DNA from 2 places in the Mucilaginibacter lutimaris genome. Region 2 is predicted to be linked to the other one. Evidence: riboswitches for the same ligand, from Rfam matches in the RefSeq annotation. Region 2 holds a riboswitch; the other holds the start of a gene.
The links. A riboswitch is a leader RNA that binds a small molecule or an ion and turns the genes downstream of it on or off. The one in region 2 is predicted to bind S-adenosylmethionine.
Positions count from the first base shown of each region.

Region 1: another riboswitch for S-adenosylmethionine. It lies ahead of metH (methionine synthase); the one in region 2 lies ahead of ACFQZI_RS05760 (SusC/RagA family TonB-linked outer membrane protein).

Region 1 covers NZ_JBHTIA010000003.1:81,926-97,813, reverse strand. The annotation lists gene ACFQZI_RS01205 (S8 family serine peptidase) at 1-146, shown strand, start outside; gene metF (methylenetetrahydrofolate reductase [NAD(P)H]) at 375-1,331, opposite strand; gene ACFQZI_RS01195 (four helix bundle protein) at 1,367-1,729, opposite strand; gene metH (methionine synthase) at 1,774-5,490, opposite strand; SAM riboswitch class I at 5,628-5,739, opposite strand; gene ACFQZI_RS01185 (Bax inhibitor-1/YccA family protein) at 6,126-6,869, opposite strand; gene ACFQZI_RS01180 (hypothetical protein) at 6,973-7,539, opposite strand; gene murQ (N-acetylmuramic acid 6-phosphate etherase) at 7,583-8,392, opposite strand; gene ACFQZI_RS01170 (S41 family peptidase) at 8,599-10,185, shown strand; gene ACFQZI_RS01165 (glycoside hydrolase family 3 protein) at 10,182-11,903, opposite strand; gene ACFQZI_RS01160 (porin family protein) at 12,084-12,773, shown strand; gene ACFQZI_RS01155 (nucleotide-diphospho-sugar transferase) at 12,830-13,783, opposite strand; gene ACFQZI_RS01150 (class I SAM-dependent methyltransferase) at 13,900-14,718, shown strand; gene ACFQZI_RS01145 (ABC transporter ATP-binding protein) at 14,723-15,888, opposite strand, start outside.
Region 2 covers NZ_JBHTIA010000003.1:1,089,328-1,105,215, reverse strand. The annotation lists gene ACFQZI_RS05830 (2-hydroxyacid dehydrogenase) at 1-180, shown strand, start outside; gene hemN (oxygen-independent coproporphyrinogen III oxidase) at 190-1,551, shown strand; gene adhP (alcohol dehydrogenase AdhP) at 1,611-2,645, opposite strand; gene ACFQZI_RS05815 (hypothetical protein) at 2,648-2,992, opposite strand; gene ACFQZI_RS05810 (sulfite exporter TauE/SafE family protein) at 3,092-3,772, opposite strand; gene ACFQZI_RS05805 (FixH family protein) at 3,762-4,190, opposite strand; gene ccoG (cytochrome c oxidase accessory protein CcoG) at 4,195-5,565, opposite strand; gene ACFQZI_RS05795 (cbb3-type cytochrome c oxidase N-terminal domain-containing protein) at 5,573-6,460, opposite strand; gene ACFQZI_RS05790 (hypothetical protein) at 6,457-6,648, opposite strand; gene ccoN (cytochrome-c oxidase, cbb3-type subunit I) at 6,656-8,779, opposite strand; gene ccoS (cbb3-type cytochrome oxidase assembly protein CcoS) at 8,863-9,024, opposite strand; gene ACFQZI_RS05775 (heavy metal translocating P-type ATPase) at 9,021-11,414, opposite strand; gene ACFQZI_RS05770 (hypothetical protein) at 11,533-13,311, shown strand; gene ACFQZI_RS05765 (hypothetical protein) at 13,387-13,617, shown strand; SAM riboswitch class I at 13,784-13,892, shown strand; gene ACFQZI_RS05760 (SusC/RagA family TonB-linked outer membrane protein) at 14,279-15,888, shown strand, end outside.

The DNA.
Region 1 (15,888 bases), 1.0 Mb from region 2:
CCACACCGGTAACCGGCCTTATGGTTTTGAAACCGGGCAGTCAAACCGAAAAAGTTGATTTTACAACCTTATCAAAAACAGGCGGTGTGGTTAACGCCTACAAAGCAGTAGTTGCAGCATCAAAAATGAAACCGCAAGGGATATAAGTATGGTCATTTGATGTAAAACAAGTAAGGCCCGACGATTAGTCGGGCCTTACTTGTTTTTATTGTTTGTCATCCTGAGCGATAGCGAAGGATCTATTATTGAACTTTGCAATCACCGAATGCATGCCAGCGATTAGATGCTTCGCTATCGCTCAGCATGACAAAACATACGGCTATACATAATTCGGAGATTGCTTCGTTCCTCGCAATGACTTGCTTTTATAGTAGTTAAAATATCGCCTCGGCGATCCTTTTTGTAGGGCCGGGATTACCCATAGTGTAAAAGTGCAGTACCGGCGCGCCGAATTTAACCAGCTCTTTACACTGCTCTATCATCCATTCGATACCTATATCTTTTACATTCTTTTCATCTTTGCAGTCGTGTATGGCATCACTTAATGCCTCGGGTATATCGATATGGAATGTTTTTGCCAGGTTGATCAATTGCTTTGAAGTGGTAATAGGTTTTAGTCCGGGTATTATCGGCACGTTGATACCTTCGGCCCGGCAGTTATTCACAAAATCGAAATACTTTTGGTTGTCAAAAAACATCTGGGTAACAATAAAGCCTGCACCCATATCAATTTTTTGTTTCAAATACTTAAAATCCGTTTTTAGGTTTGGCGCCTCAAAATGTTTTTCGGGGTACCCGGCAACGCCAATACAAAAGTCGGTTTTCATGATACCTTCGTAATGTTCGTGCAGGTAAATACCATTGTTCATGTTTACCACCTGTTGTAGCAGTTCGGTAGCATAGCAGTGGCCGTTTGGTGTGGGCACAAAAGAAGCGTCGCCGCGGCGCGCGTCACCGCGAAGGACCAATACGTTATCGATACCCAAAAATTGCAGGTCGATGAGGCCGTTCTCGGTCTCGTCTTTAGTAAACCCGCCACACAGCAAATGCGGAACGGTATCTACCTTATACTTATTCATGATAGCCGCGCAGATAGCTATTGTGCCGGGGCGCTTACGGTACGCCAGTTTCTCCAGCAAGCCGGTCTCGTGCTGCTTGTAAATATAATCTTCGCGCAGCGATGTTACATCAATAAACGGCGGCTTAAACTCCATCAACGGGTCGATAGCGTCATAGATTCCCTGAATGCTTTGACCTTTTAAAGGTGGTATTAGTTCAAAGGAAAAAAGTGTTTTCCCTGCTGCATTTTGAATATGCTCTGTTATCTTCATGTTTGTGGGTGCGAGTGTGAGTTATGAGTGTGGGACTAATCTTTTATCTTAGATTTCTGATGATTGATTAAGCCAGCGAGTAACATTCTAACCCTTATAAGTTTATCTAAAAGTTGTTTAAGTATAATATCGTCAAGAAAGTTTAGGTCAAAAGAAAGATATAATTGTGTTTCTAATTCATAAGCTGAGCCCCTTGCTATAAAAAAGAAGCGCATCGAATCTTTTGGATGGCTTCTTCCACAGCCTTCAGCGATATTGGATGGAATCGAAATTACCGATCTTTTGATTTGAGACTGCAAGCCATATATCTCTTCTTTAGGAAAGGATGCTATATGGCTGCAAACCTGCTTCACTAAAATTCGAGCTTCTTTCCAAGCTTCCAAATCGGTATAATTCATTATATCTTATTTATGTCTCGCTCTCGCTCTGGCACCCACACCACTTAATAATTCAAATTCGGCCCAAGCCAACGCTCAACTGTATCAACCGATAAATTCTTACGATGTGCGTAATCTTCTATCTGGTCTTTACTTATTTTATTTAGTCCAAAATACCTGGCTTGAGGGTGCGAAAAATAAAATCCGCTTACGGATGCTGCGGGTGTCATGGCCAGGCTTTCGGTAAGGTGCATGTGGGCGTTATCTTCCGCTTTCAAGATCTCAAACAAAGTTGTTTTCTCGGTGTGATCCGGGCAAGCGGGGTACCCCGGTGCCGGGCGGATGCCCTGGTATTCCTCCTTGATCAGTTCGTCTGTATCCAGTTGCTCATTTTTAGCATAACCCCAATATTCTTTACGTACCAATTCGTGCATCTTTTCGGCAAAGGCTTCCGCAAAACGGTCGGCAATGGCTTTGGTCATGATGCTGTTGTAATCGTCGTGGTCGGCCTCAAATTCGGCAACCAATTCGTCGCATCCAATACCTGTTGTTACTGCAAAGCCGCCAAAGTAATCGGCTACACCGCTATCTTTAGGCGCAATAAAATCCGACAGGGCATAATACGGTTCGCCCTTAACTTTTTCATTTTGCTGGCGAAGTGTATGAATACGCGTCAACAAATGCTGGCGGCTCTCATCCGTATATAACTCAATATCATCACCCACACTGTTAGCCGGCCAAAAACCGATAACACCACTCGCGCGCAATAATTTTTGGTCGACTATGCGTTTCATCAATGCCTGTGCATCGTCAAAAAGTTTTTTGGCCTCGTCGCCAACAAACTTGTCGGCAAAAATTTTAGGGTAGCTGCCGCGAAGCTCCCAGGTGTGGAAGAATGGCGTCCAGTCTATATACGGCACTAACTCTTCCAACGGGAAATTTTCAAAAACCTTTGTGCCTAAAAATGCAGGAGCTTGCGCAACCGTTTTAAGATCTATTTGAAACTTCTGCTCACGCGCCTGTTCAATGCTTACAAAACGCTTGTCGTTTTTCTTATTAGCATGCGCTTCGCGGGCTTTGGTGTATTCATCCTTAATACCCTGTATATAACTGTCGCGGGTATCGCGGTTCATCAGGCTGCTGCAAACCGTTACGCTGCGCGATGCATCCAGCACGTGTATGGCAGCACCCGAGTAATGCGGGGCTACCTTTACCGCGGCATGAATGCGCGAGGTAGTTGCGCCGCCGATGATCAACGGAATGCTAAATCCTTCGCGCTCCATCTCTTTAGCGAAATGCACCATCTCATCTAGCGACGGGGTGATCAAACCACTCAGGCCTATAATATCTACTTCCTGTTTCTTTGCTTCTTCTATAATTTTTTGCGCGGGCACCATCACCCCAAGGTCAATCACCTCGAAGTTATTACAGGCCAATACTACGCCTACTATGTTTTTCCCGATGTCGTGTACGTCGCCTTTTACGGTAGCCATTAACACCTTACCGGCATTGGCGCGGCTGCCGCTGCTATCTTCACCGGCATCTATAACACGCTGTTTTTCCTGTTCGATGAAGGGCAGCAGGTAAGCCACCGCCTTTTTCATAACACGGGCGGATTTCACTACCTGCGGCAAAAACATCTTGCCGGCGCCAAACAAGTCGCCCACTACATTCATGCCGTCCATCAGCGGGCCTTCGATGACTTCCAGCGGTTTGGCAAATTTTTGTCGTGCCTCTTCAACGTCATCATCCAGATACTCGATGATACCTTTTACCAGCGCGTGCGACAAACGTTCTTCTACCGGGCCTTTGCGCCATTCCTCATCACGAACCACTTCTTTGCCTTTGCTCTTTATGGTATCGGCAAACTCTACCAGGCGCTCTGTAGCGTCTGGTCGGCGGTTTAACAGTACGTCCTCAACCAGTTCCAGCAGATCTTTAGGTATTTCCTCGTATACCTCCAGCATCCCGGCGTTTACGATACCCATATCCAATCCCGCTTTAATGGCGTGGTAGAGGAATGCCGAGTGCATGGCCTCGCGCACCACGTTATTACCACGGAACGAGAATGATATATTACTTACCCCGCCACTTACTTTTGCCAACGGCAGGTTTTGTTTTATCCAGCGGGTAGCTTCAATAAAGTCTACCGCGTAGTTATTATGCTCTTCGAGGCCGGTTGCTACGGTTAATATATTCGGGTCGAAGATGATATCCTGCGGCGGGAAGCCAACCTCATCAACCAATATCCTGTAGCTGCGCTCACAGATCTCTTTACGGCGCTCCAGTGAATCGGCCTGTCCTGTTTCGTCAAAGGCCATCACTACGGCTGCAGCGCCATAGCTTAAGATCTTACGCGCATATTCTTTAAATTTTTCTTCACCTTCTTTCAGCGATATAGAGTTTACTATGCCTTTTCCCTGCAAACATTTTAAGCCTGCTTCAATAACCGTCCACTTGGACGAATCGATCATGATGGGCAACTTGGCAATATCGGGCTCGCTGGCAACCAGATTCAGGAATTTCACCATCACCGCTTCCGAGTCTATCATCCCCTCATCCATGTTAATGTCTATGACTTGCGCGCCGCCTTCTACCTGCTGCAGGGCAACAGTAAGGGCAGCCTCGTAATCTTCGGCCAAGATGAGTTTGGAGAATTTGGGCGACCCGGTGATATTGGTACGCTCGCCTATGTTTACAAAGTTTGTTTCGGGAGTAAGGGTTACTGCTTCCAGTCCGCTTAATCTTAAATAAGGCTCTATTTGAGGAATTTGTCTTGGCGGATATTTTGCAGCCTTTTCGGCAATGCATTTAATGTGGTCGGGCGTGGTGCCACAACAACCACCTACAATATTTACAAGCCCGGCTTTTATAAAATCATCCACCTGGTGGGCGGTTTCGTGCGGTGTTTCATCATAAGCGCCAAATTCATTCGGCAAACCGGCGTTAGGATAAGCCGAGATAAATACACCTGCCTTTGCAGAAAGCTCCTCTAAATGGGGCCTCATTTCTTTAGCGCCCAAAGCGCAGTTCAACCCTACCGATAACAGGTTTGCGTGACTGATAGAGTTCCAGAAAGCCTCTACCGTTTGCCCGGAAAGGGTACGACCCGATGCATCGGTAATGGTACCGGAGATCATAATCCCCCCTGTCTCACGGAACGCAGGGTAATCTTTACCTGCGGCTTTACACTCGTCTTTATATCGTTGTATGGCAAACAGCGCTGCTTTGGCGTTCAATGTGTCAAATATGGTTTCGACCAGCAACACGTCCGAGCCGCCATCCACCAAACCACGCACCTGCTCATAGTAAGCCTGCGCGAGGTCATCAAACGTAACGGCGCGGTAACCGGGGTCGTTCACATCCGGCGATAAAGAAGCCGTGCGGTTTGTAGGGCCAACGGCGCCAGCCACAAAGCGTGGTTTCGACGGATCTTTTTTAGTGTATTCGTCGGCCACTTCACGGGCAATGCGCGCGCCTTCGTAACTTAATTCGTAATCAAGTTCTTCGAGGTGATAATCGGCCAGTGATATTTTTTGTGTACTAAAGGTATTGGTCTCTATGATATCCGCACCGGCGTCCAGATATTCGGCGTGAATAGCCTTGATCACATCCGGGCGGGTTATATTTAGCAGGTCGTTATTGCCTTTAAGGTCCGACGGATGATCACGAAAACGCTCCCCGCGAAAGTCCTCCTCACCAAGTTCGTACCTTTGGATCATGGTACCCATAGCACCGTCAATAACCAATATGCGTTTTTGTAGTTCTTTTCTAATATCCATGTTTATGATTGCACCGATTTTTTTTTGATGATTGCACCGATTAAAAATGATCGCAACCGAAATCGGTGTAATCAAAAAACTATCTATGAAATCTCAAAACTCAGCTTACTCGAAAAGTCGGGTGTTGAATTGACTTTCACTTATCTGTCTCAAGCCATTCATTTGGTTTGAGTAGAATGTAGCACCTTGTTAAGTAACAGGTTGCTAAGACATCGCAGGGTCTAATCCCTCCGTCTTTCTCCATAAGCAATGCAAAGATGAATAATAATGTTGTAAAGTGCAAGCGTATAAATTACACGCAATTGCCTGCTATCCGTTGGCTGAAGCCAACGGCAATGATTTTTGCCGTGTTTCAATTTTTACAAGATAAAACATTTAATCAAGCTAACTGCAAATTCATTGCCGTCCCATAAATGAGACGGATGGCAAACAAGCAAAACTGGCTTTAGCCAAAATCTTTAACGATTAACTCACCCCCTGCCCCTCTCTGTTGCGCAAAGCGGGGATTATTTTGGACCCCTCTTTCCGCGAAGCGAAAAGAGGGGTCGAGCGAAGCAATGACCGTGTAAGTAAACTCTTTAAAAAAAAAAAGCCGCCTGTTATTGCAGGCGGCTCTTCAATATGGTTTAAACCTATTATCTCCTGTTACCGCCAAATATGCGCAGCAATAAAAGGAACAGGTTAATAAAATCAAGATAAAGGGTTAAAGCGCCCATTATAGCAGTCTTTTTACCTTCGGCGCTACCGTACTCTAAGCCTGCACCAATGCGTTTTAATTTCTGCACATCGTAGGCGGTAAGGCCTACAAATACTGCCACCAATACGTAGCTAATTAATAAACTAAAACTTCCGCTGTGGAAGATGAATAAGTTTAACACGGTGGCGATGATACCGCCAATTAACAGCATGATAAGGATAGAGCCAAATTTTGTCAGATCCTGATTGGTTGTATAACCTCCAATGGCCATTACGCCAAAAACAATGGCCGATGTAATAAATGCTGTCGAGATAGTGCCAAAACCATAAATATAAAATATATAGCTAAGGCTTATCCCCATGATGGCCGAAAAGGCTATAAACATGATGGACGCAGTTACAACACTCATTTTATGCAACCTGCCCGACATGATAAGCACTAACACAAAAGGCGCAAACATGGTAACAGTACCTAAAATGTTATTACGGCCTGTTTCCGGGTCGCGCAGTATACCTGATAGCTCGGGAACGAAAGCAAATGTGTAGGTACAAAGGGCAGAAATCCCTAAAGCCACAAACATCCAAACAAAAACATTTGCAATGAATTTACGGGATGCTTCGGGGTTTTCAACGTAGCTTACGTTGTCGTAAACGTATTCGAAATTATTAGTTTTAGTTTCCATTTATCTTTAGAAAATTATTTATACGAATATAATAATGTTTGAACGCAAAGTAACACCTATTGTTGTTAATGTTTCGCAAAGGTTGCTCAACTATGGCAATTGATTAGTTTAGCCTTTTTGTTAATTGCTCTTCAACTTTTTTAAATACCTGCAAAGGTTTTAACGCGCGCCAGTTTAATTCATCCAGCTGGCCTCCAAAGTTAATGTAGTAATCGATATTAGCGCTCTTAAACTCCCGGATAACGTGTTCCTGAAAATTAATCCCAGCTATCCATCCATCCTCCACTTCCTGAAACCACTCTTCATAGTAGCTATCATCAGAGTAATGGAAGTTTAAAACATTCTCTCCAATTAACACAAATTTGTTTACACCTTGATCAACCATAAGGTCATACAACTCACGCTTCATCAGCATAATATCGTTATTAATGGCATCGTTCCATTCGCCAATAAATTCTATAATGCTGTAACCCCGGTCGTAATCCACATACAAAACCTTTAAGTACAACGTGTTCGACCCAAAAGAATCCCACTGCGGGTGCAGTAAATAATTATACACCTGCTTGTCAAATTCAAACTCGCTATACTGTGTAGCGTAAAACGGCGAATTCTCATCCTCCGATGCTACGTAATCATCCCGCCAGCGGTAATATGGTTCTATTTCGTGCATGTAGCGCCCTCCAAACCTCCCCTAAGGATGAGGCTTAAATTCTTTATTTATTTTTTAAACTTTCCACTGCTTTACGCACACTCCCGTATTGGTTTAACAGGGCCGCGGCTTCGGTTTCGGACAAGCCTGTTTCGGCCATTACCATATTGGTTCCCCTCTGTATCAGCTTATCATTTGATAACTGCATATCAACCATTTTATTACCCTTTACCTTACCCAATTGTATCATAACACTTGTGCTGAGCATATTCAAAACCAGCTTTTGCGCGGTGCCCGCCTTCATACGGGTGCTGCCGGTCACAAACTCGGGGCCGGTTACTACTTCTACGGGGTATTGGGCTGCCGCGGCTACCGGGCTGCCTGCATTGCAAACTATACATCCCGTGGCAACGCCATGCTCGTTGGCCGTTTTTAAGCCGCCAATAACATAAGGCGTAGTGCCAGATGCTGCTATGCCCACTACTACGTCGCCCTCATTTATATTAAACTCCTGCAGGTCCTTCCAGGCCTGGGTGGTGTTATCTTCGGCAAATTCTACCGCTTTGCGTATGGCGGTATCGCCCCCGGCAATGATGCCCACCACCCAATCAAACGGAACACCAAATGTTGGCGGGCATTCAGATGCATCAACAACGCCCAGCCTGCCGCTGGTACCCGCGCCAATATAAAACAGGCGGCCACCTGTTTTCATTCGGTCGGTAGTTATTTTTGCAAGTGCTTCTATCTGCGGTAAAGCTTTCTCTACGGCCAATGGTACAGTTTTATCTTCGTTATTAATGTTCTGCAAAAGCTCATGCAGCGGCATGTTCTCCAAGCCGTTATATTTCGAATCTTTTTCGGTGCTTCTTTCCATTTTTTGGCATTAAAGTTACGCCTCACCTAAATCCTCTCCAAAGGAGAGGACTTTAAGCTTCACTTGTTTGGACCCTCTCCTTTGGAGAGGGCAGGGTGAGGCTGATATTTTTTAACAAAATTGAATAAAAAACATCAAAGCAACGAAGGTGATATAAATTATAAGCAATAGCTGCTATTTATTAGCTTTGCGATGGCCATTTACACATGAAAAAAACTGCGGGAATAATTTTCAGGACGCTTATATTGATTTTGATAGGGATAGGTATCGGCATATTACTTAGTAATGGCGATATGGTAGGGCAAAGGCTTGGCCTGAGCGCCCGCCCCGATAAAATCTCGCGTGTGCTATCACTAGTCACTAATAAGTATGTAGATTCGGTAAATACCGACAGTATTGAAGGCGTAACTGTTAACGACCTGCTGCAAAACCTCGACCCTCATTCGGTTTACCTGCCCGCACAACAGGCCCGCTCTATTAACGAGCGGTTAGAGGGTGGCTTTACCGGCATTGGCTTAGAATACCAGTTGCTGCGCGATACACTTGTAATTACCCAGGTTAACACCAATGGCCCCGCGGCAAAAGCAGGCGTTAAGGTTGGCGACAGGGTGATAACTGTTGATGGCAAACTTTTTTCGGGTACGGGGCTGGATATAGCACACATCAGCAAAACATTCAGGGGCGAAAAAGATACGCAGATAAGCCTTGGCATTAGCCGTGATGGGGCTCACACAATAAAAAATTTCCAGATAAAACGCGACCGTGTTGCCCTGAGCAGCCTTGACGCCGCTTATAACGTTGGCGGCGCCGGGTATGTTAAAATAAGCAAATTCGCGTCAACCACCGATACTGATTTTAGGGATGCCCTTAGAAAATTAAAGGCCGATGGCATGCAGAAACTGGTGCTTGACCTTCGCGGCAATGGTGGCGGCTATTTAAATACAGCCACCAGCCTGGCCGATGAGTTTTTACCGAAAGGCAAACTAATAGTTTATACCAAAGGCAGCCACGAGCCGCGTACCGATTATTTTGCTACCGACTCGGGCAGCTACGAAAAGGGTGACCTAACCGTAATTATCGATGAGTATTCGGCATCGGCCAGCGAGATCCTGGCAGGCGCCTTGCAGGACCTTGACAGGGCCACAATAGTTGGCCGCCGGTCATTTGGTAAAGGCCTCGTGCAGCAGCAGTTTCCGTTTGGCGATGGTACGGCTATAAACCTAACGGTTGCAAGGTATTATACCCCATCGGGCAGATCTATACAAAAATCCTATGCAAACGGCCTGGCCAGCTATCGTAACGAACTGCTTAACAGGATGCATAAAGGCGAGTTTATGAATGCCGGCAGTAACTTAAACGACAGCGCTTTTTTGGGGGCGGCAACCTACCACACTACTAAAGGCCGTAAAGTACTTAGCCGCGGAGGAATTATGCCCGACATTTTTGTACCTGCAGATACCACTCAAAACACCAATCTGGTTGATCAGCTTGCTCAAAACCAGCTTTTTACCGCTTATATTATTGACAGGCTACAACCTGTGTTATCCAGATACCCTACTGCCGATAATTTTATTGAGCAATACAACCTTAGTGATGATGGGCTAAAAAATTTTATGGGTTATGCCTCACAAACCATTAAACAAGTTAACCCTTTGGAGTTGCAGCAATCTAAAGAAAGCATAAAAACGCTGGTAAAAGCCAATGCCGCCCGTTTTAAATGGGGCAATAATGCGTACTACCGCGTACTTAACGCCAATGATACTACGTTTAAAAAAGCCCTGGCAAGCAATTAAAAACTTACCCCTGTACCTGTAGGGAAAAACGTATTTACACTTACGGGTAATTTGCCAGCCGGTTTCATTAATCCGGTTATTACTTTTACGGCCGAGCGCTGCATGGCATCATCTTTTTGGTAGCCCACTAAAATACCGGCGCTTTTTTCTATCCCCGGCAGGCCGGCAAGCGTATATGGGTTAGCAAAAACACTCATTACTACGTTTGGTTTAGCAGCCAGTTCAGATATTAAAAGCTTTACGTTATTGCTGTAATCGAGTTTGCTGGCGGGGCGGGTGCGGGTGTCATGTATGCTTACAAAAACCTGCGGGTATTGCTTTAACATTTGCAGCATCCGGTTCATTTCGGGTACGCCCATGTTTTTATCTACGTGGAAAATCATGCTATTAGCATACCATTTTGATAGTTCCATTTGAAAAACCGTTGGCCTGTCTAACCCAATGCTGATGATTGCCGTTTTTTTCAAAGGGTCCTGCCGTATGGTTCGGCTATCCCCCTTTAATACCGTAATGGAGGCATCTGCCAGCTGCTGTATCAGTTCGGCGGCGGCAGGGCGGTTTATATCCTGCGGGATGCCTGCCGGGATGGTCGGCTTATATTGATTTAAGCCTGCCCAGTATTTGGCTGCCAGTAACTTCTTGATCTTTGCTTCAAACTCCTCTTTGCTTATCAGTTTCTTCCTGATAGCTTTCAGAATAAGTTTAGCCCCGTTTTTTGAGTTAACGGATAGTTCTATCAGGTCGTTACCTGCAAGAAATGCCTTTACGTCGGCCTGGCCATTCGGGAAGTTTTTTACAACACCCTGCATTTCCATAGCATCTGATGCTACAATACCTTTAAACTTCAATGAATCTTTAAGAACACCCGTAACTATGGGGCGCGAAAGGGTTGACGGCAAATTCTTAGTACTATCAAGCGCCGGGATGTTCATATGCGCTATCATCACACCGCTTATGCCCGCGTTAATGGCTTCGCGAAAAGGGTACTCTTCCAACGAATCCAGCCTGCCGCGGGTAAATGGTAACTGAGGCAGGGCAAAGTGCGAATCTACGTTGGTATCACCATGGCCGGGAAAGTGCTTGGCAAAAACTATAACACCTGCATCCTGCATACCTGTAAAATAGGCTATCCCCTTTTTTGCTACATTGTATTTATTATCACCAAAAGAGCGGTAATTGATCACCGGGTTATTTGGATTATTGTTGATGTCCACATCGGGCGCGAAATTAATGTGCATGCCCAGGCGCTTAAAATCATAAGCTACCATTTGCCCCATTTTATAAATAAGGTTATTATCCTGTATAGCGCCCAGGGTCATTTGGTAAGGGTACGATACCGATGAATCTAAACGCATACCCAGGCCCCACTCACCATCCATCGCTATCAGCAGTGGCACCCTTGATTGTTTTTGATAAAGGTTGATGAGATTGGCGTGCCTAACAGGCCCGCCCTGAAAGAATACCAGGCCACCCACATGTTCATCGCGGATAATAGCAGCGACAGAATCTTCATAAGCCTTGCCTTTGTTGGTATGCGCCCGCACATAAAACAGCTGGCCAATGCGTTCTTTACGGCTCAGCTTTTTATATACCGAATCTACCCAGCGGTTTTGTTCGGTTATGGTGGCTATAAAGCTTTTATTTTGAGCGATGCCTGCCCGGCTAAACAGGCAAAACATTAAAAGAAGACAACCGGCAGTGTAAATTCTTTGTTTCATTATTATCCAAATGTAGCTTAAATCTCAATTACGGCTAATTGTTTTACCCCGCTAATGATTTATATCGCATATACGAATAAACCTTGGCCAGGAATTTCACTCTATACGTTATAAAATTAACAAACAAGAAATATTGCGGCCAAAGCTGCAGTAACAACCAACAATTAAAAAACGTAACCGATGAAAAAATTTCTAATGATGACCATTTGCCTGATTGCCGTTGCCGGATCAGTTAGCGCGCAACGTTACGACCGCCGTTACCCCCGCCGCGTTGTTAGGCGCCCACCACCCGTGCAACGTTATGAAAACCGGCGCGGAGGCGACGACTTTTATACGCCAAAAGTTGGCCTTGCAGCGGGCGTAAACTTTTCAAATACTGTTGATGCCTATAACTCCGATTTTAGCACCAGCACCATTGCAGGCTGGCACACAGGTTTAACTTTTGAAGTGCCTATTGCCTATCCGCTATCGTTCGCACCGGAGGTTTTGTTTTCGCAAAAGGGATATAAGGCCGAAACTATCGACGGTACATTTAAGCAACGCACCAATTATGTGGATATCCCGCTGTTAGCTAAATTTAGGTTGGTGCCGGGTTTTAACTTTGTGATCGGTCCGCAATTAACCTTCATTACATCTACCCGCAACACTTTTGATGACGGCTTTAATACCATTAGCCAGCCAGAGTACACGTACCGTGGCGATAAAAGCTATATATCGGGCGTTATTGGTGTAGGTATCAACCTAAACCGTAATGTTGAGTTAAGGGGCCGCTACGCTATCGATCTTGATAAAAATTATTCTAACAGCGATTTCGCACCCGATTACCGCAACCAGGTGTTCTCGTTGGGCTTAGGGTTTAAGTTCAACTAATAAAAATTTAACTATTGATCTTATGAGCCATTCACCCGGTTGGGGTGGGTGGCTTTTTATTTGAACAAACCCTGTACCCAGCGCTTTAATTTACGTTTGGTTTTATTATGCCTGCGCCACCGGTAGTCGAGGTTAAAATCGTGGCTTAAGGTATAATAGTCGGCTTGTTTTTGAGGCAGTACATAGAGTGGGTGCGTTATATCGCCAAATTCCTGCAGGGGTATGTTTGCGTTGGGGTTGCCTACATCAGTGGTATGCGTGGAGTTTTCGCCAAACCCTATGTTGCTGATGAGGTTGTAATTAGGGATAACGGACAAGCTGTTATTGAAAAAGTTTAAAAACCCGTATTGATAATCCCAGGTATCGATCTCTCCTGCCTTTATCTTAATAAATATTTCCATCCACGTATCAATGGCAAAACTATCATCAAAAATGGTTTCCAACTGAGCGCGCACATCAGTAACATGGTATGGGCTTAGTTCTTTATCGTAATCTTTCCAAACCCTGCGCCAACCGGCCCATCCCCAAACGTGGGTCATGTTTGAGTAATAGTAACTCGCTTCACCCCGCTTATTACCTTGCTGAAGGTTTGCGCCGCCTATGTGCCTTATGCGCGTATCGTGCCGGTAGCGCTCCAGCATAACATCGCAAAACCTAAAAAAATCATTATTTGGCAGGCAATCGTCTTCTAAAACAATGCCTTCTTCCTCGTTATTAAAAAACCATGTAACTGCTGATGATACAGCCTCTTTACACCCTAAGTTCACATCTCTAAAAAGCGTTTTTACCTCGCAGGGCCAGTCAACTTTTGCTGCAATGGTGCGGGTTTGCCTGCATAGCGCATCCTCGCCGGGCTTTTGTGGGCGCGGCCCGTCAGCGGCAATGTAAAGGCGCGGTGGCCGGGCTTCGCGAATGCGGGCAAAAACACGTTCGGTAGTATCGGGCCGGTTAAATATGATAAACAATACCGCCGATTGGGTTTGATAAGCTGAGTTGGCTAACGCTTCCATAATGCAAATATGTTTATTTAAACTATAAGCTACAGTACCTTACAGACTATTTATCGCAACCAACCGTTTTCAGATAAAATCACTTCTCATATTATCAAAAATTTGCACCTTTAGAAATGCTAAGCAAAATAACAGGAGGCGAAACCACCTACCTTTTTACCGCCCGCTTATTGGGAAAGTATGATGTAAAGTATTACCGTTGTAACCAAACAGGTTTTATACAAACCGAAGAGCCCTACTGGCTGGATGAAGCCTACTCATCTGCCATAACCAAGCTTGATGTTGGGCTACCATACCGTAATATCAATTTAAGCGAACGGGTTAGTAAACTGCTTGTAAATAACTTTGACAAAACGGGCACTTTTTTAGATTACGCCGGTGGCTACGGCTTATTTACCCGCCTTATGCGCGATAAAGGTTTTAACTTTTACCACACCGACCTATACGCCCAAAACCTTTTTGCCGAATATTTTGACTTAACCGACCTACCCCCAAACATAAGTTTTGAAGTAGTTACCGCTTTTGAGGTTTTTGAGCACCTGCCCAACCCCATACCTGAGATAAAAAAGATGCTCGAATATTCGGATAGCCTTTTATTTAGTACCGAACTGCAGCCAGCTAAGATAGAAAAGCCGGAGGACTGGTCTTATTTTTCCACCGAGACCGGCCAGCACATAGCCTTTTACAATGAGGCCGCTTTAATATACATTGCCGACCAGTTAGGCTATAATTTTTATAGCGACGGGCGCTTTTTACATTTGTTTACAAAGGTTAAGCTTGGCTATAACCCCTTTGCAGCAGTTAAGGATAGCTTTTTACTGCGCAAGGCCAAAAAGTATGTTGCCAAAAAAGAAAAGCAAAATAACCCCATGCCCGAGGGATTACTGATGCGCGACTGGCAGTATATTAAGGATAAGCTTAACAAGAAGGCCTGATACCCTACCCCTCGTTAAAGGTTTGCATATCTATCAGTTTGCGATATAAGCCGTTCTTATTAATGAGCTCCTGGTGGTTACCTTGTTCAATTAGTTTACCATTTTCTAATACCGCTATTATATCGGCATTTTGTATGGTGCTGAGGCGGTGGGCAATAATCAGCGAGGTACGGTTCTTCATGAGGTTGTTCAACGCGTCCTGCACCAGTTTTTCAGATTCGGTATCCAGGGCCGATGTAGCCTCATCTAACAGCATAATAGGCGGGTTATTCAATACCGCGCGGGCTATACAAATACGCTGGCGCTGCCCTCCCGAAAGTTTTGTCCCCCTATCACCTACGTTGGTATCATAGCTATTCTCCGTCTCGATAATAAAATTATGAGCGTTAGCTACACGCGCGGCAGCTTCCACATCCTCTCGTTTGGCATCGGGTTTCCCAAAGGCTATGTTATTAAAAATAGTGTCGTTAAATAATACCGATTCCTGGTTAACCACCCCCATTAAACTGCGCAATGATGTAGCCTTTATTTCTTTTATATCCTTACCATCAATAGTGATACGGCCATGCTGCGGGTCCATAAACCGTGGGATAAGATCCATCATGGTGGATTTACCCCCTCCCGACGGGCCAACAAGAGCGACTGTTTTCCCTTTGGGTATTACCAGATTTATATTTTTCAATACATCTTTTTCGCCATAGGCGAATGAAACATTTTCAAAACTTAAGGCCTCATTAAAATCACTCAGGTTAACAGCATCAGGTGCATCGGTAACCATTGGCTTTTCATCAATAAGGCTTAGCACGCGCTCGCCGGCTGCAATACCCGAGTGGATATTACTAAACGAATCGGATATAGCCTTAGCGGGGCGCATTACCTGCGAAAACAGGGCGATAAAGGTAACAAACTCCGGCGCTGATAACTCGGTTGATTTATTTAACAGCAGGTATCCGCCGTATAATACAATTCCTGCAACCATGGTTACGCCAAAAAATTCGGAAACCGGGGAGGCCAGTTGTTGCCTGCGCGCCATTGATTTTACAATGCGCGAGTATTTTTTATTCTCGTTATCAAAGCGGTCTTTTATAAATTCGGTAGCATTGAATGCTTTTACAATTTTGATGCCCGACAGCGCTTCGTCAAGATAGCTGATCATGTTACCATAGGTTT
Region 2 (15,888 bases):
ATGAATTTTGACAACGTTTTAATTACCCCGCACCAGGCCTATTTAACAAGGGAGGCGCTGCAGGGCATTGCCGACCAAACCATTAAAAACCTTGACCTTTGGCAGCAAAATAAATGCGTTGGTAAAGCCTGCGCGTGTGCCAATAGCTGCCAGGTACCCAAAACCCTACCCCAAATTTAAATTGTTGTTATGTATAAACAACTTACTCAAAAGTATAACGTAGCGGCGCCGCGATATACCAGTTACCCCACCATGCCTTACTGGGATACCTGCAATTTTAGTACCCAGCAATGGTTAGCATCAGTAAAAACCTCCTTTCAGGAAACAAATACTCAGGATGGTATAAGCCTATACGTGCATTTGCCGTTTTGCGAAAGCCTTTGCACTTATTGCGGATGTAATACCCGTATAACTAAGAACCACAATGTAGAGCAGCCTTATATTGATTCCGTTTTAAAGGAATGGCAAATGTACAGGAGCATTATGGGCGATGTGCCCGTTATTCGCGAGTTACACCTTGGCGGTGGTACGCCTACTTTTTTTAGCCCTTATAACTTGCAAAAATTAATAACGGGTTTATTGGATCTGGTGAACTTACACCCCAATGCCGAATTTAGCTTTGAGGCGCACCCCGGTAATACGACAGAGGCACACTTACAAACGTTGTACGACCTCGGCTTTAGGCGGCTTAGCCTTGGGATACAGGATTTTGACCCTGCCGTACAATTGATCATTAACCGGCACCAAACCTTAGAGCAGGTACGAAACGTAACCTACATGGCCCGCAATATTGGCTATACCTCTATTAACTACGACCTTATTTATGGCCTGCCTTTGCAAACCATGGATAGCCTTGTAAAAACGATGCACCTGGTAAGCGAACTGGTTCCCGATAGGATAGCGTTTTACAGCTATGCCCATGTACCATGGATAAAACCTGGGCAACGCAAATTTACCGAGGCCGATCTGCCGGATGTCCCTACTAAAGCAAAACTATATGAAATAGGCAGAAGCCTGTTAAAGAATTTTGGCTATGCCGAAATTGGCATGGACCACTTTGCCTTGCCTAATGATGAATTAGTTACAGCCGGGGCAAAAGGTACCCTGCACCGTAATTTTATGGGCTATACACATCAGCACACTCAATTAATGGTGGGGCTTGGCGTATCGGCCATTAGCGATAGCTGGTATGGCTTCGCCCAAAATCAAAAAAAGCTCGAGGATTATATCAATGATATTGAGCTGGGTGAGCTACCAGTTTTTAAAGGGCACATTTTAACGCATGATGACCTTGTGATCCGTAAGCATATCCTCAACATTATGTGTACCGGCAAAACAACCTGGAACCATCATACCGAAACTTGCGAAGATTTATCTGAAGGAATTGAACGCCTGGAACCTTTAGAGCAGGATGGCTTAATAGAGCTATTCCCGTGGGGGTTGCAGGTTACCGATGCAGGTAAACGCTTTTTACGTAATGTTTGTATGGCACTTGATGCCAGGCTTTGGTGCGATAAACCAACAACACAATTATTCAGCATGTCTGTATAACACAAGAAAGGCTATCTAAATTTTAGATAGCCTTTCTTATACACAATAACAAAAACCAATTACTCATCCGCTATCTTCAGCACCACCCTGCCGGTGATAACCCCTTTACGCATATCATCAAAAACCTGATTAATGTCTTCCAGCTTAGCTGTATGTATATCAGCCTTTACTTTACCATCTACAGCAAAAGCAACAGCCTCCTGCATATCTTTACGGGTACCAACAATAGATCCGCGTACTGTGTAACGGTTAAGTACCGTCTCAAATATGGGCAAGTCGAAACTACCTTTTGGCAAACCATTTAAAGCGATAGTACCTTTACGCCGCAGCATGCCTACTCCCTGCTCAAAAGCAATGGGAGATACTGCCGTAACCAATACACCGTGCATACCACCAGTAGCTTTTTTAAGCACCTCACCGGGGTTTTCGTTAAGGGCATTAACTGTAATTTCTGCACCCTGTAGTTTAGCCAGTGCCAGTTTATCGTCGGCAATATCAACGGCGGCAACATGCATACCCATGGCTTTCGCATATTGTACAGCCAAATGGCCCAAACCGCCAACGCCTGATATAGCCACCCATTCGCCGGGTTTTACTTCAGTTTCTTTCAAACCTTTATAAACGGTTACACCCGCGCAAATAATTGGCGCCATCTCGGCAAAGCTTATCCCCTTTGGGAAATGAGCCACGTAACGCGAATCGGCAACAACATATTCAGCAAAACCGCCATTAACACTGTAACCCCCGTTTTTCTGCTCTTCGCAAAGGGTTTCCCATCCGGTTATACAAAACTCGCAGCATCCGCAGGCACTATGCAGCCATGGCGCACCTACTATATCGCCAATAGCCACATTCTTAATACCTGTACCTAAAGCTACCACATAGCCAATGGCTTCGTGTCCTGCTATAAGCGGAAGTTGCGGCTTTACTGGCCAGTCGCCATTTGCGGCATGCAGGTCGGTATGGCAAACGCCACAGGCTACTACCTTTACCAACAACTGGTTCTCGCCGGGTGTTGGTACTGGTACATCCTCAATAATCAACGGTTGCCCAAACTTATGGATAACCGCGGCTTTCATTGTTTTTGGGATCATAATTATATCGTAAATAATATTATCATTATTAAATGTGCAAGTATGCTAAAAGCAAAAAAGCCAAGCATTACACGGATGCCCGCGCCGCCCATACCTGCAATAATATTAGAAAAGAAAAGCCCCAGTGTTACAGCTAACACCGCAAGAGGCGCATGGAAATAAAAAAGCAAAACAGCAGGAACCGGTAAAAACAATACACCCTGTGCTATTAATGAAACCATAAACCAAAGCGTACGGTTAGGCGCTTGCTTATCGGCCAGGGCGGTTATTTTGTTTAATAGGCCGCCATTATTATTTGTTGAAGAAACATTGCTCCATTGAGCTGTTGTATTTGTTAAAGTTGCCATAATGTTGATATTTATTATGACAAAAGTGCGGTAATAGCTACCGCAAGCGAATGATGCCGGTAGGGTTTTAATATGACGGTGGTCACATTCTTATGAGCCTTAATGGCACACGCTAACCCCTACCTGTTTTACTACCGGGCTTAAGTATGGAATGTTTAAACCCGAGCCTCTTAAGATGAACCAGCAGCCAAGGCATATCATTAAATAAGGCATTACAACATTAATGCGGCGGCGTATAAGCGGGCTTAAAAAACCTAAGCTGAGCATGGCAATAAACATAAGCGGCAGGGTGCCCATTCCAAACCAAAACATAAATATAGCGGCATCGGCCGGCGAGGTGGTATTTAGCGCGCCAAAAAGTGCTACATACACAAAACCGCAGGGTAAAAAGCCATTAAGTATCCCTAATACAAAATGCCCTGCTTTGTGTTTTATACCCATATTAACCGCTTTATAAAACCAGGGGAATGCATAAGAACCTGCAAATCCTTTAAACTTTACAAGCCTGAAAACCCCAAACGCTATAACAAATATACCACTTAGTATGCTAAGTATTTGCTGCATGCCAGATAGCCATAACAGCTTACCTACTGTACCTAAAAGTAACCCTAACCCGGCATATGTGGTTATACGCCCAAAGTTGTAAAGCAGTTTATCAACAACCAACAGCCACCGGTACTTTTGGGCTGATGGGATGCTAAAAGCCAGGGGCCCGCACATACCAACGCAATGCACGCTGCCAAAAAGGCCAATTAAAAATGCTACCTGGCTATTTTCCATTTATGTAGAGATCCTGTTGGTATAAGTAACCGATATTCCCGCTGTTCCAATCTATCCTGATAGCCCACCTCCCGGTACTTAATTTATTTACCGGTATGGTCGCGTAATTTTGTTGGCCGGTATTTAAGGCAAATATCAGGTCCTTACTTTTGCCAAGCGGAGTAATTAATTTTATTGTACCTGTAGCAGGCTGTTTAAACGCGATAGAAATTTCGCCATCAAGCTGCTTAATTATTGGCCGGGCTTTATCGGTAATAACCTGTTTTTCTTTAGCGTAATCTGTATTATAGTTAAGGCCTTTTTCGTAATACTGATGGTCATAATCATCGGCGGGCATTTTAAACATATAAAAGCTCATGCTGATGATAAAACTCATAAAAAGAAGCATCCCTATAACTAATCCTTTTCCCCAGTTCATATCGTTAATTGTTTATTGGGCCAATAAATGATGTACTTTGAGTGTCCATTACTTTATCGCCGCTTAGTAATTGTAGTTTAATCGTTGTTTTTGGCGAATGAATGGCCGAAGCAGACATCATCACAAAAAACACCACTTTTACCGCTCCTCCTTTTTCAATAGTTCCCGGCGGCTGAATATATTTTATCTTAAAAGCCGGATCGGTTGTACTTATGGTTATTGATCTTGTCACGTTAGACTTATTGATGATCTCGGCGTTGTAAATATTGCTGATGTATCCTCCCGGTTGTTCCTGGTAAAGCATGCCTGCGCCGCGCATCACCGTTATATCCATATCCTTGCGGCTAAATATAAAATAGCTTAATACGCCTATCAGCAAAACCATTATAGCGCTGTAACCAGCCATGCGCCAGGTAAACGCTGGTTTCTGGTTATTCTTTATCATGTTTTCCGAATAATACCCCACCAGGTTTAACGGCTTGTTTATTTTTTCCATAACATGGTTACAGGCATCTATACAAGCCGTACAGTTAATACACTCTAACTGTGTGCCCTTCCTTATATCAATACCCGTAGGGCAAACAGCTACACAAAGGTCGCAATCCACGCAATCACCTTTTAAGGATTGGTTGGTATCTTTGCGCAATTTGCCGCGCGGCTCTCCCCTTACATCGTTATAAGCCACTACAACGGTATCTTTGTCTATCAAAACCCCCTGCAACCGGCCATAGGGGCATATTACAGTACAAACCAATTCGCGTACCTGGCTATACACCATGTAAAAAACAGCTGTAAACACCCATATACTGATAAACCCAACAACATGGGCGGCAACCGGCTGAGTAATTATTTGCATTAAGCTTTCGCTGCCAATAACATAAGCCAAAAAGGTGTTGGCGATAAGAAACGATAGCAGTATGAAGATAAAATGCTTGGCACCTTTTTTTAAGATCTTTTCGTTGGTCCACCCGCCGGCATCCAGCTTGCGTCGCTTGTTGGCGTCACCCTCTATCCAAATCTCTATTTTACGGAAAACCATTTCCATAAAAATGGTTTGCGGGCATATCCATCCGCAAAATACCCGCCCGAATGTTATTGTAAAAAGCGTTACAAAAACCACAAACACCAATGTTGCTATTACAAACAGGAAAATATCCTGCGGCCAAAAAACCTGGCCTAAGATTACAAACCTGCGCTCTATAAAGTTGAGTAGTAAAAGCGGTTGGCCACCAATTTTTAAGAAAGGCCCCGCGAAAAAGAACAGTAAATACACATAGCTGATTGCCGACCGCCATTTGTATAACTTTCCCTTTCGTAAGGATGGATACAGCCATTGCCTTTTCTCTGTTCGCGCGTCACTTACAACTGTATCCATTACACTATTAATTAGAGGCTAATTTTTCACTTACTACTTTATCTCCCTGCGGTTCTTTAGCACCAGCCGGATGGGTACCCTGCACCGATAAAATGTAATTTGCTACATCGGCTATTTGCTTTGGCGATAACTGCTTTTCCCAGGTTGGCATACCTTTAGCCGGAACGCCGTATTTAATGGTTTTAAATATGTCGTTCACCTTATCGCCATGCAGCCAATACTCATCTGTTAGGTTTGGCCCTACAGCACCCTGCGCGTTATCGCCATGGCATGGCGCGCAGGTAGATTTAAAGATAGCCTTACCTGCTACCAGAATTGCCGGATCTGATGAGAATTTAACTGTATTTTCATCTACCAGGTTAGCAGCCTTGCTCAGGTATATTTTTTTTGCTACTTCTGCCTGCGCCATTTCTGTTTTGTACTCGGCATCCTGCAGCTGTCCAATGTCAAACACGTGGTAAACCAATAAATAGCCAATACCAAAAATGATGGTTGAATAAAAGAGTACCATAAACCAGGCCGGTGTTGGGTTATTAAGCTCCTGTATCCCATCGTATTCATGTTCTATCAGCAGGCTTTTTTCTTCATATAGGGGTTTTAACGATAAAAGCTTATTCCATACTTCGCCTTTTGGCTTCTTCTCTTTTTTAACGGGCTGTAATTCTGCCGCTATTTGCTGGTTAGTATAACCCTGCGATTTAAGGATAACACGGGTTAACACTTTAAATGTTCGTAATAAAACGAGCATTACACCTAAAAATAACAGCAACATGGTTATGATAGCTCCATACCCTATGTAGTTTTTTACTTCATCTGATACCATGCTGTCATTTTGGGCGAAACCAGATTGTGCAGCAAATAAAGCTGCTATTATAGTGAACGATACCCTTTTCATTGCAAAACGTTTTTAAGTGGATCTGTCTCATTGTCGCTCAGCGGCAGCGCGCTCATATGGTCTACATGTTTTTTGCCTAAGCGGAACAGGATAATGGCAACAACAATAAAAAATACAAGGAATATACCCAGCGAACTAAGCAGGTAAACCTGGTGCCCGTTAATGTTCTCGGTGAATTGTTTAAACATGGTTTTATTATTTATTGGCGGTTTTATTTGCTTTTATATCTACACCCAACCTTTGCAGGTAAGCTATAATGGCAATGATCTCTTTATCGCTTTTTACTTTTATTTTATCCTTAGCAAGGTTGTCGGCAATATCTTGCGCTTGCTTGTTCAGGTCGGCATTTGCCCGGTTTTCGTAACCTGCCGCGTAAGGTACACCTAGCGTACGCATAGCATTTATTTTGCTACGGGTTGTTGTAGTATCTAATGTTTGGGTTAGCAGCCAATCGTAATTTGGCATGATACTACCCGGCGACATCAGCCGTGGGTCCATCATGTGGTTATAATGCCAGGCGTTGCCATACTTCTGCCCTTCGCGTGCCAGGTCGGGACCGGTGCGCTTAGATCCCCACAGGAATGGGTGATCATATACAAACTCTCCGGCTTTACTGTACTCGCCGTACCGCTCAGTTTCTGACCGGAACGGCCTTACGGTTTGGGAGTGACAATTAGAACAGCCCTCGCGGATATAAATATCCCTTCCCTGCAATTCCAGCGGCGTGTAAGGTTTTACACTGGCTATTGTAGGCACGTTTGATGATATGGTTAGAGTTGGCATCAGCTCAATTACCGTACCTACCAATATCACGATCAGCGCGCCCACCATCAGTTGAATTGGCCTGCGTTCCAGCCTGCGGTGCCAGCCACTTTCGGCAGCCGCGTTTACAGGCTCTAACGGCAGAGATTCGGCAGCTTCGTTGGCTACCAGCTGACCCTGCATCATGGTGCGGGCAAGGTTATAAGCCATAACAATTGCACCCAACAAGTAAAAAGTACCGCCAATAGAGCGCATTACGTGCATAGGAATGATGCGCAGGGTGGTTTCTAAAAAGTTAGGGTATTTAAGCATGCCTTCGGGTGTAAATTCCTTAAGCATCAATCCTTGGGTAAAACCGGCCCAGTACATGGGTATAGCATAAAACAGGATACCTAATGTGCCTATCCAGAAATGGAACCCGGCCATTTTCTTGGAATATAAATTAGTTTTATAGATGCGCGGTATTAGCCAATACAAGATAGCAAAGGTTAAAAAGCCATTCCAGCCAAGGGCGCCAACGTGCACGTGTGCTACTATCCAATCGGTAAAGTGGGCAAGGCCGTTCACCTGTTTAAGCGATAGCATAGGGCCTTCAAACGTGGCCATACCATAAGCGGTTAAGCCAACAACCATAAATTTAAGTACAACATCATCGCGCACTTTATCCCAGGCGCCACGCAGGGTCAGCAAGCCATTTATCATACCGCCCCAGCTTGGTGCAATAAGCATTATAGAAAACGCGATACCTAAAGATTGCGCCCAGCCCGGTAATGTTGTATACAATAAATGGTGCGGGCCGGCCCATATATAAATGAATATCAGCGCCCAAAAGTGAAGGATACTAAGTTTGTATGAATAAATAGGCCTGTTAGCCATCTTAGGCAAAAAGTAATACATCATGCCCAGGTATGGCGTAGTCAGAAAAAACGCAACGGCATTGTGGCCATACCACCACTGCACAAGCGCGTCTTGCACACCGGCATAAACCATGTAACTTTTAAAAGCCGAAACCGGTAACTCGAATGAGTTAACTATATGCAAAACAGCAATTGTTACAAATGTGGCTATGTAAAACCAAATAGCTACATATAAATGGCGTTCACGGCGCTTAAATATGGTACCAAACATATTGATACCAAATACTACCCAAATTATGGTTATGGCAATATCAATTGGCCACTCCAGTTCGGCATACTCGTGAGATGTTGTTAAGCCTAATGGAAGGGTAATAACGGCTGACAGTATAATAAGCTGCCACCCCCAAAAATGTACATTGCTTAAAAAATTGCTGAACATGCGGGCTTTTAACAACCGCTGTAAGGAATAGTAAACGCCCATAAATATGGCGTTGCCCACAAATGCGAAGATCACCGCATTGGTATGCAACGGGCGGATACGGCCAAAAGTGGTGTACTGGTTGCCCATGTTCATACCGGGCTTAAATAACTGGATGGCTGCAATAAGGCCTACTGTCATTCCGATAATACCCCAAACAATGGTGGCTATACCAAAATTTCTTACGATCTTATTGTCATAGTAAAATTTTTCGGGCTGCATATGTGTTGTTTATTGATGTTGTAAAAATATTTTAAGCCGGGCAGGCTAAGAATGATTGGGATTTTAAGAAAAGATGATAGCGGTCACTTTTTTTCGTCGGCTTCGATCTCATCGTCTAATAAAATGCGTACCGACGGGGTGTACAGATCATCATTTTGGCCCGTACGCTGTGCCCAGAAAAACGCGGTTAAGAATGCGAGCGCCAAAAGCACGCTGCATCCGATTAAAAAATATATGATACTCATAACAGCCCCCTCCTTTTTGCTGCGAAGTGTGTTGCAATAGTGGTAAAAGAAATAATTGTTGCTGTGCTTAAAGGCATAAGTATTGCCGCAATTAAAGGCGACAAGTTGCCCGTAACCGCGTAACTTAAACCAATAAGGTTATAGGTAAGCGATATTAAAAATGAAATATGAATGATAACTACCGTGCTTTTAGAGAACCTCAAAAAAGCGGGCAGCTTGTTAAACGACCGGCCATCTAATATGGCATCGCAGCCGGGCGAAAAGTTATTGATATTATCGGTTACGGCTATGCCCAGGTCGCTTTGCTTTAGGGCGCCGGCATCGTTAAGGCCATCGCCCATCATCATCACCTTTCCTTTTAACCTCTGTAAAAGTTGTATAAAATCGAGCTTATTTTGCGGCGATTGATTAAAACCCATCCTGTCGGCGGTTTTAAACACGTGCAATAATTCATTTTTTTCATGATCACTATCTCCCGAAATAAGGAAAGTTTGATATAATGATAAATCCTCCACGGTTTGCTGCAAACCTGGCCTGTATTGCTGCCTGAAAGCGAAATAACCGCAATAACGCCCGTTAACAAGCATATGTACACGGGTTTGCCCTACAGATTCTTCAACCTCGCCAAACAAAAATTTACCACTGCCAATACGTATATGATGCTTACCTATCAGCGCGTTTATACCCTCGCCGGGCGTTTCCTTATAATGATCTATACCGTGTTTTTTAACCCTACCAAGATATTGGCATATCATCCGCGATAGCGGGTGGTTAGAGTTTACACAGGTGCTGTAAACCAACTCTGCCTCTAAAGGCGATAGTGTGCCTGTAAGTGTTATCTGGCTGTCGGTAGCTGTTGTTATGGTACCTGTTTTATCAAATACAACAGTATCTATCCTGGCCAACTGCTCTACTACAGCCGTGTTTTTTAAGTAAAAAAGGTTCCTATCGAATATGCTTAACGCCGCCGACATGGTAAACGGCGTGCTTAGCGCCAGTGCGCAGGGGCATGCAACAATTAACACCGCCGTAAAAGCTGCCAGCCCCCTGCTTAAACTTGTTGGCAGCCAAAAAATAAGCGAACCAAAAGCGACAGCTAATAATACTATTGTAAAGTATTTGCTAATACGCTCGTTAAAAGTTTGCATGCGGTTATCCTGCCGGCGGGCAAATGCTTCGTTGTTCCAAAGTTGTGTGAGGTAGCTTTGCGAAACAGGTTTTACCACCTCTAACTCTATAGCCTCACTGGTTTGCCTGCCGCCGGCATAAATTATCTCGCCCAGGGTTTTACTAACCGGTACCGATTCGCCTGTTACGAAGCTAAAATCTATCAGGGCCTCACCTTTTAGTAAGATGGCATCGGCAGGGATAATTTCGTTATGGCGCAACACAATCCGTTGGCCAACTTTAAGGTCGGCAAGCGGAACGGGGTATTCAGTATCATTTGTTACCACCTGCACCGCCACCGGGAAGAACGAGCGGTAGTCGCGCTCGAACGAGATGTGATGATAAGTTTTGCGCTGTACAAACTTACCAACCAGCAAGAAAAACACCAGCCCGCAAAGCGTATCGGCAAAACCGGCGCCTGCATGCGTTAATATTTCAATAACCGTTCGGGCAAATAATACCGCTATACCCAGGGCCAGTGGAAAATCTATATTTAAAACTTTGTTACGAAGGTTTTGCCACGCCGAAACAAAGTATTCGTGCCCGCTGTAAAATACTACAGGCAGCGAAAACAGGATATTTAACCAGCCAAAAAAATGCTTAAAGTTTTGCTCTAAAGCAGACAGCCCAAGATACTCGGGGAAGCTAAGCAGCATTACATTGCCAAAGCAAAATCCGGCAACAGCAATACGCTGTACCAGGTTGTCTTTATCATTAACGCGGTTCTGCTTTTTAATAACATCCTGCAGGCTTATTAGCGGTTCGTAACCAATATCAAAAAGCAGCTCAACCAGTTGCTTTAGCGTAAGCTGCTTAGGATGGTACTTAATATTTAACTGTTTTTTCAGGAAATCTATCCGGCTGTACAATATGGCTGGGTTAAACTTGTTCAGTTTTTCCAGCAGCCAAATGCACGAACTGCAATGAATATGCGGGATATATAGGGTAACTATAGCGAGGCCCTCGTCCTGGTAATCTAACAATTCGTTCACTATGCCGGGCTCGTCAAGGTAATCAAAACGCTTAGCTGTACGGTTGCGTGTTAAGCCCGGGTGGTCGTTAAAATTATAATAGCTGCAAAGGTTATTAGCTGATAGTATGCTGTAAACGCTTTTACACCCCAGGCAGCAAAAATGCTTGTCTTCAACTATATAGTTTGTGCTTAAGCACTCGTCTCCGCAGTGGTAACAGGTGGTTTTTTCTTTAAAAATACTTTCCGTCATTTGTGGATATTTAATATCCAAAACTGCCTGTTTTAGGGCTGATAAATAGTGATGACGATTAGGGCAAAAAGTGACGGTGGTCAGTTTTAGCCATACAAAGGCGGGTTACTTTTGGCCCATGAGCCATACATTCCATATCCCCGTTTTAGGTTTAGGTTTTTCTATCGATACGCCACTTAAGGTAGCACGCTACGGTATATCATCGGTTATGTCTATTGTTGATGATGAACTGATAGAACGTATGCGCGAGCATCACTCGCTCCAAAACGGCCAGGCGTTTACGCCTCTTAAAAAAACAGACGCAGATTATCGCGCAAAACGTATTACTGCTTATTTAAACCTTATTAAAAAATTGGTTGATGAGCAATTTGAGGTTTTAAGAAAGCAACCTTTTGAGGCGGGATCCGATCTTTGCCGCTACTTTGACTTATTGCCCGAAACATCGCAGCTAAAACAAGGCTACGATTTGATGATGGAGTATCCGGATGGAATACAAAAAAAAATATTTCAAACTATACTTCGTAATAATATCACTAAAGGGTCTATAGATGTAAATATTATGGCCAAGGTAGATAAAATGAACTTTAACGCCGATGGCAACTATACCGGTGATGAAAATACCGACGCGCTTGCCGCATTGCGGGGTTTTGCGCAAAGTGATCTTCAGTCATCAGTTATTTTATCGGCAGGTATGAACCCGAAGTTATATAGCTATTTAGAAAACTTCGCTGATTTTTACCCGGATAATAACGGGCAGCTTAAAAAGAAGATAATACTTAAAGTAAGCGATTTTCGCTCGGCATTTATACAGGCAAAATTCCTGGCAAAAAAAGGGCTTTGGATATCCGAATTCAGAATAGAATCGGGCCTGAATTGCGGCGGGCATGCTTTTGCAACAGAGGGTTATCTGCTGGGACCTATTTTGGACGAGTTTAAAACCCGCCGTGCGGAAATGCTTGACGAACTATATACACTGTATGACAGTGCGCTTGTACAAAAAGGGATATTTACAAGCAAACCGCCCGCGCAAAAGATAAGTGTACAAGGCGGCATAGGTACTGCAGAAGAAAATAACTTTTTAAAACAATATTATAACGTTGATGCTACAGGTTGGGGCAGCCCCTTCCTGCTGGTACCCGAAGCTACTAATGTTGATGACGAAACACTTAGCAAGTTAACCGGCGCCACAGAAAGCGACTACTATTTAAGCAATTCATCGCCAATGGGAATATTGTTCAATAACTTTAAACCCAGTTCATCAGAACAGCTTAGGTTAGCTCGCATCCACAACAACAGGCCCGGCAGCCCCTGCACCAAAAAGTTCCTTTGTAGTAATACCGAGTTTACAGCTCAACCCATTTGCACCGCGTCAAGAGAATATCAAAACCTTAAAATAAAACAACTTGAAGAATTGCATTTACCGGAGACCGAGCATAAAGCATTATTTGACACCATAACCGAAAAAATTTGCCTTTGCGAAGGGCTTTGCTCCTCGGCATATATCAAGTACAATATTGCCAAACCTAAAGAGAATACCGCTGTAGCAATTTGCCCGGGGCCGAACCTTGCCTACTTTAAAAAAACATTTTCGTTGGATGAAATGGTTGGACATATTTATGGCAAACTTGATATTTTAAAAAATGCCGCGCGCCCGCATATGTTTATAAAAGAGCTTGAACTTTATATGAATTATCTCCAAAAAGATATTCAGCATAGCATGGCGACTTTAACTGATAAGAAGAGCAAACAAATGTTTAAATTTAAAGAACAACTTTTAAACGGTATAAACTACTACAAAACCATTTTTAGCGAGATACAGCTACTACCAGATAATGCACGGGCGCAATTACAAGCTTTTGAGGATATGTTACTTAAGCAACCGCTATTTAATTTTTAAACATTGAATAACTGACTATAGTCATTTTTTTAATAAGAGTAGTGGTTTAAATTGGGCTATAAATCTGTAAGCCCCATGAAAACTATACAATTTAATTTTAACCACCCGGTTAAGGGGAACGCGGTCCTATCGCCGGTTAACTGTACCGACACTTGCCTGCGTATAAAGGTTGAGAGTTCGAAAGATAATTTATTGGAAATCCCGGTAAACAATTGTAGTGAAGGTAAATGGAAGCTTACACTCAATTGGGAACATGAGGGAAGAATGTTTGCGCACCAGGAAGATTTTGAAATAATGCCTAAGTAACTTAGTGTAATATGCATCGAACCTATACCGTGTTCACAATATCTGATCTCGAAACTTCTTCTATTTTATTCCTAAGCGATTGAAAATGCATTAAATAAATAATTTCTATAAAAACTATAGACTTTATATATTTATGTTTTATATTTGCATCGAAATAGTTCTTAACTAATTATCAAGAAAGACTGAGGGATAGGCCCGATGATGTCTTAGCAACCTGTACGCCAAAGGTATAAAGGTGCTAATTCCTATCTGTAGCAATGCAGAAAAGATAATGTAAGCAAATTGTTTGCGTGCCACCAGGGCAATCATTATATCATCATTTGCGCCCACGAGGTTAATTGGTAATTAGACCGCGAACTAAAATTTAGTTAAATTTTATATGAAAGCACTTATTACCCTTATTGAACGAAGTAGCCTGTTAAGCTTAGTAAATTTCTGCATCGATCTGTTCTTGCCTGCCCGCATGCCTGCCATGTGTTGTTGCTGCTGTTAATTAGCAACTATTTACCTGGGTTAGCATCCTGCTAATTACCCCGGGGAAATCATTATCCATTTATTTTCTACAAATTATTTAAGTAACTGGTTTGCGGTGTTTCGGCAACCTTGTGTGTGCTTGCTATAACTTGTATTGGCCGTTTATCACAAACAAAAAAACAAAACCATGTTTAAAATTTACAAACCCATATTGGCAGTTATACTGCTATTTTTAACCCTACAGCAGGCAAACGCCCAGGCTATACAGGTTAGCGGGGTAGTTACCGCTGCCTCAGACGGGCAACCCCTGCCGGGTGTTACTATTGCCGTAAAAGGAACTACAAACGGCACCCAAACCGATGTTGAAGGAAAATTCAACATTAAAGCAAATGCGAATGATATATTAAAGATCTCGTATATAGGCTTCGCAACCAAGGAAATAACTGTTACCAACGATGGCACTCCTTTAAGAATTGTTTTACAAGACGCACCTAATTCCCTTAACGAGGTAGTGGTAACCGCACTTAACATATCTAAAGACAAAAAATCGTTAGGTTACGCGGTGCAGGGTTTAAAATCAAAGGATTTTTCTGAAGCCAAAGAAACTAACTTGATCAATTCATTTGCAGGAAAAGTGGCTGGTGTGCAGGTAACCAGCAGCCAGGGAGATATGGGCTCGTCCCGCATTATCATCAGGGGCGAAACCTCTATTGCCGGCGAAAACCAGCCATTATTTGTTATTGATGGTATTATAGTAGATAATATACAACGCCTTGGCACCAATGGTTCGCGCGATTTTGCCAACCCATTGGCAGACATTAACCCCGATGATATAGAGAGCGTAAGCGTGCTAAAGGGGCCTAACGCTGCTGCGTTATATGGTTCGCGTGCTGCCGCCGGTGTTATACTCATTAAAACAAAAACAGGAAAAGGCGCCAAAGGCCTTGGTATAACCATTAACTCAAACACTACTTTTGCTACGCTAAAAGTATTCCCCGATTATCAAAACCAATATGGCCAGGGTTCGAATGGAAAATTCAGCTACGTTGATGGTAAAGGAGGTGGTGTAAATGACGGTGTAGACGAAAGCTGGGGCCCACCCTTAGACGGTAGGCTAATACCCCAATTCTTTTCTAACGGGCAACCCGCACAATTTGTAGCACATCCTAACAACGTGCGCGATTTCTTTAAAACAGGTGTTACCTATAACAACGGTGTGGCCTTAGCCGGTAGCGACGAAAAGTTTGACTACAGGATCTCGTATAACAACCTTCATCAAACCGGGGTTGTACCAAACTCGTCGCAGGGCCGTAACACATTTTCATTTAACGGCACCTTTAGGCCAACGCCCAAATTAACCGTCACCACTATAGCTAATTATATAAAAGACGATGCCGACAACTTACCCGGCGCATACGGCAGGCGCGCAACAAGTACCATGCTGCAATTTACATGGTTTGGCCGCCAGGTTGATATTGATCAGCTCAAAAACTACCGGGATGCTGCGGGTAATAATATAAACTGGAATAACAGCTATTATAGTAACCCATATTTTATTGCTTACGAAAATACAGTAGGCCAACACAAAAACCGTCTTATCGGGAGTATTGAATTAAATTATAAGATCATCAGCGGCCTATCTGCCAACCTGCGCGTAGGTACCGATTATTCTAATGACCGCCGCAAAAGCCGCATTGCTTATGGCACCAATGGCACGCCATTTGGCTCGTACGAAGAGGATGCTTACGGCATTACCGAAACCAATACCGAAGGCCGTTTACAATACACCAAAAAGTT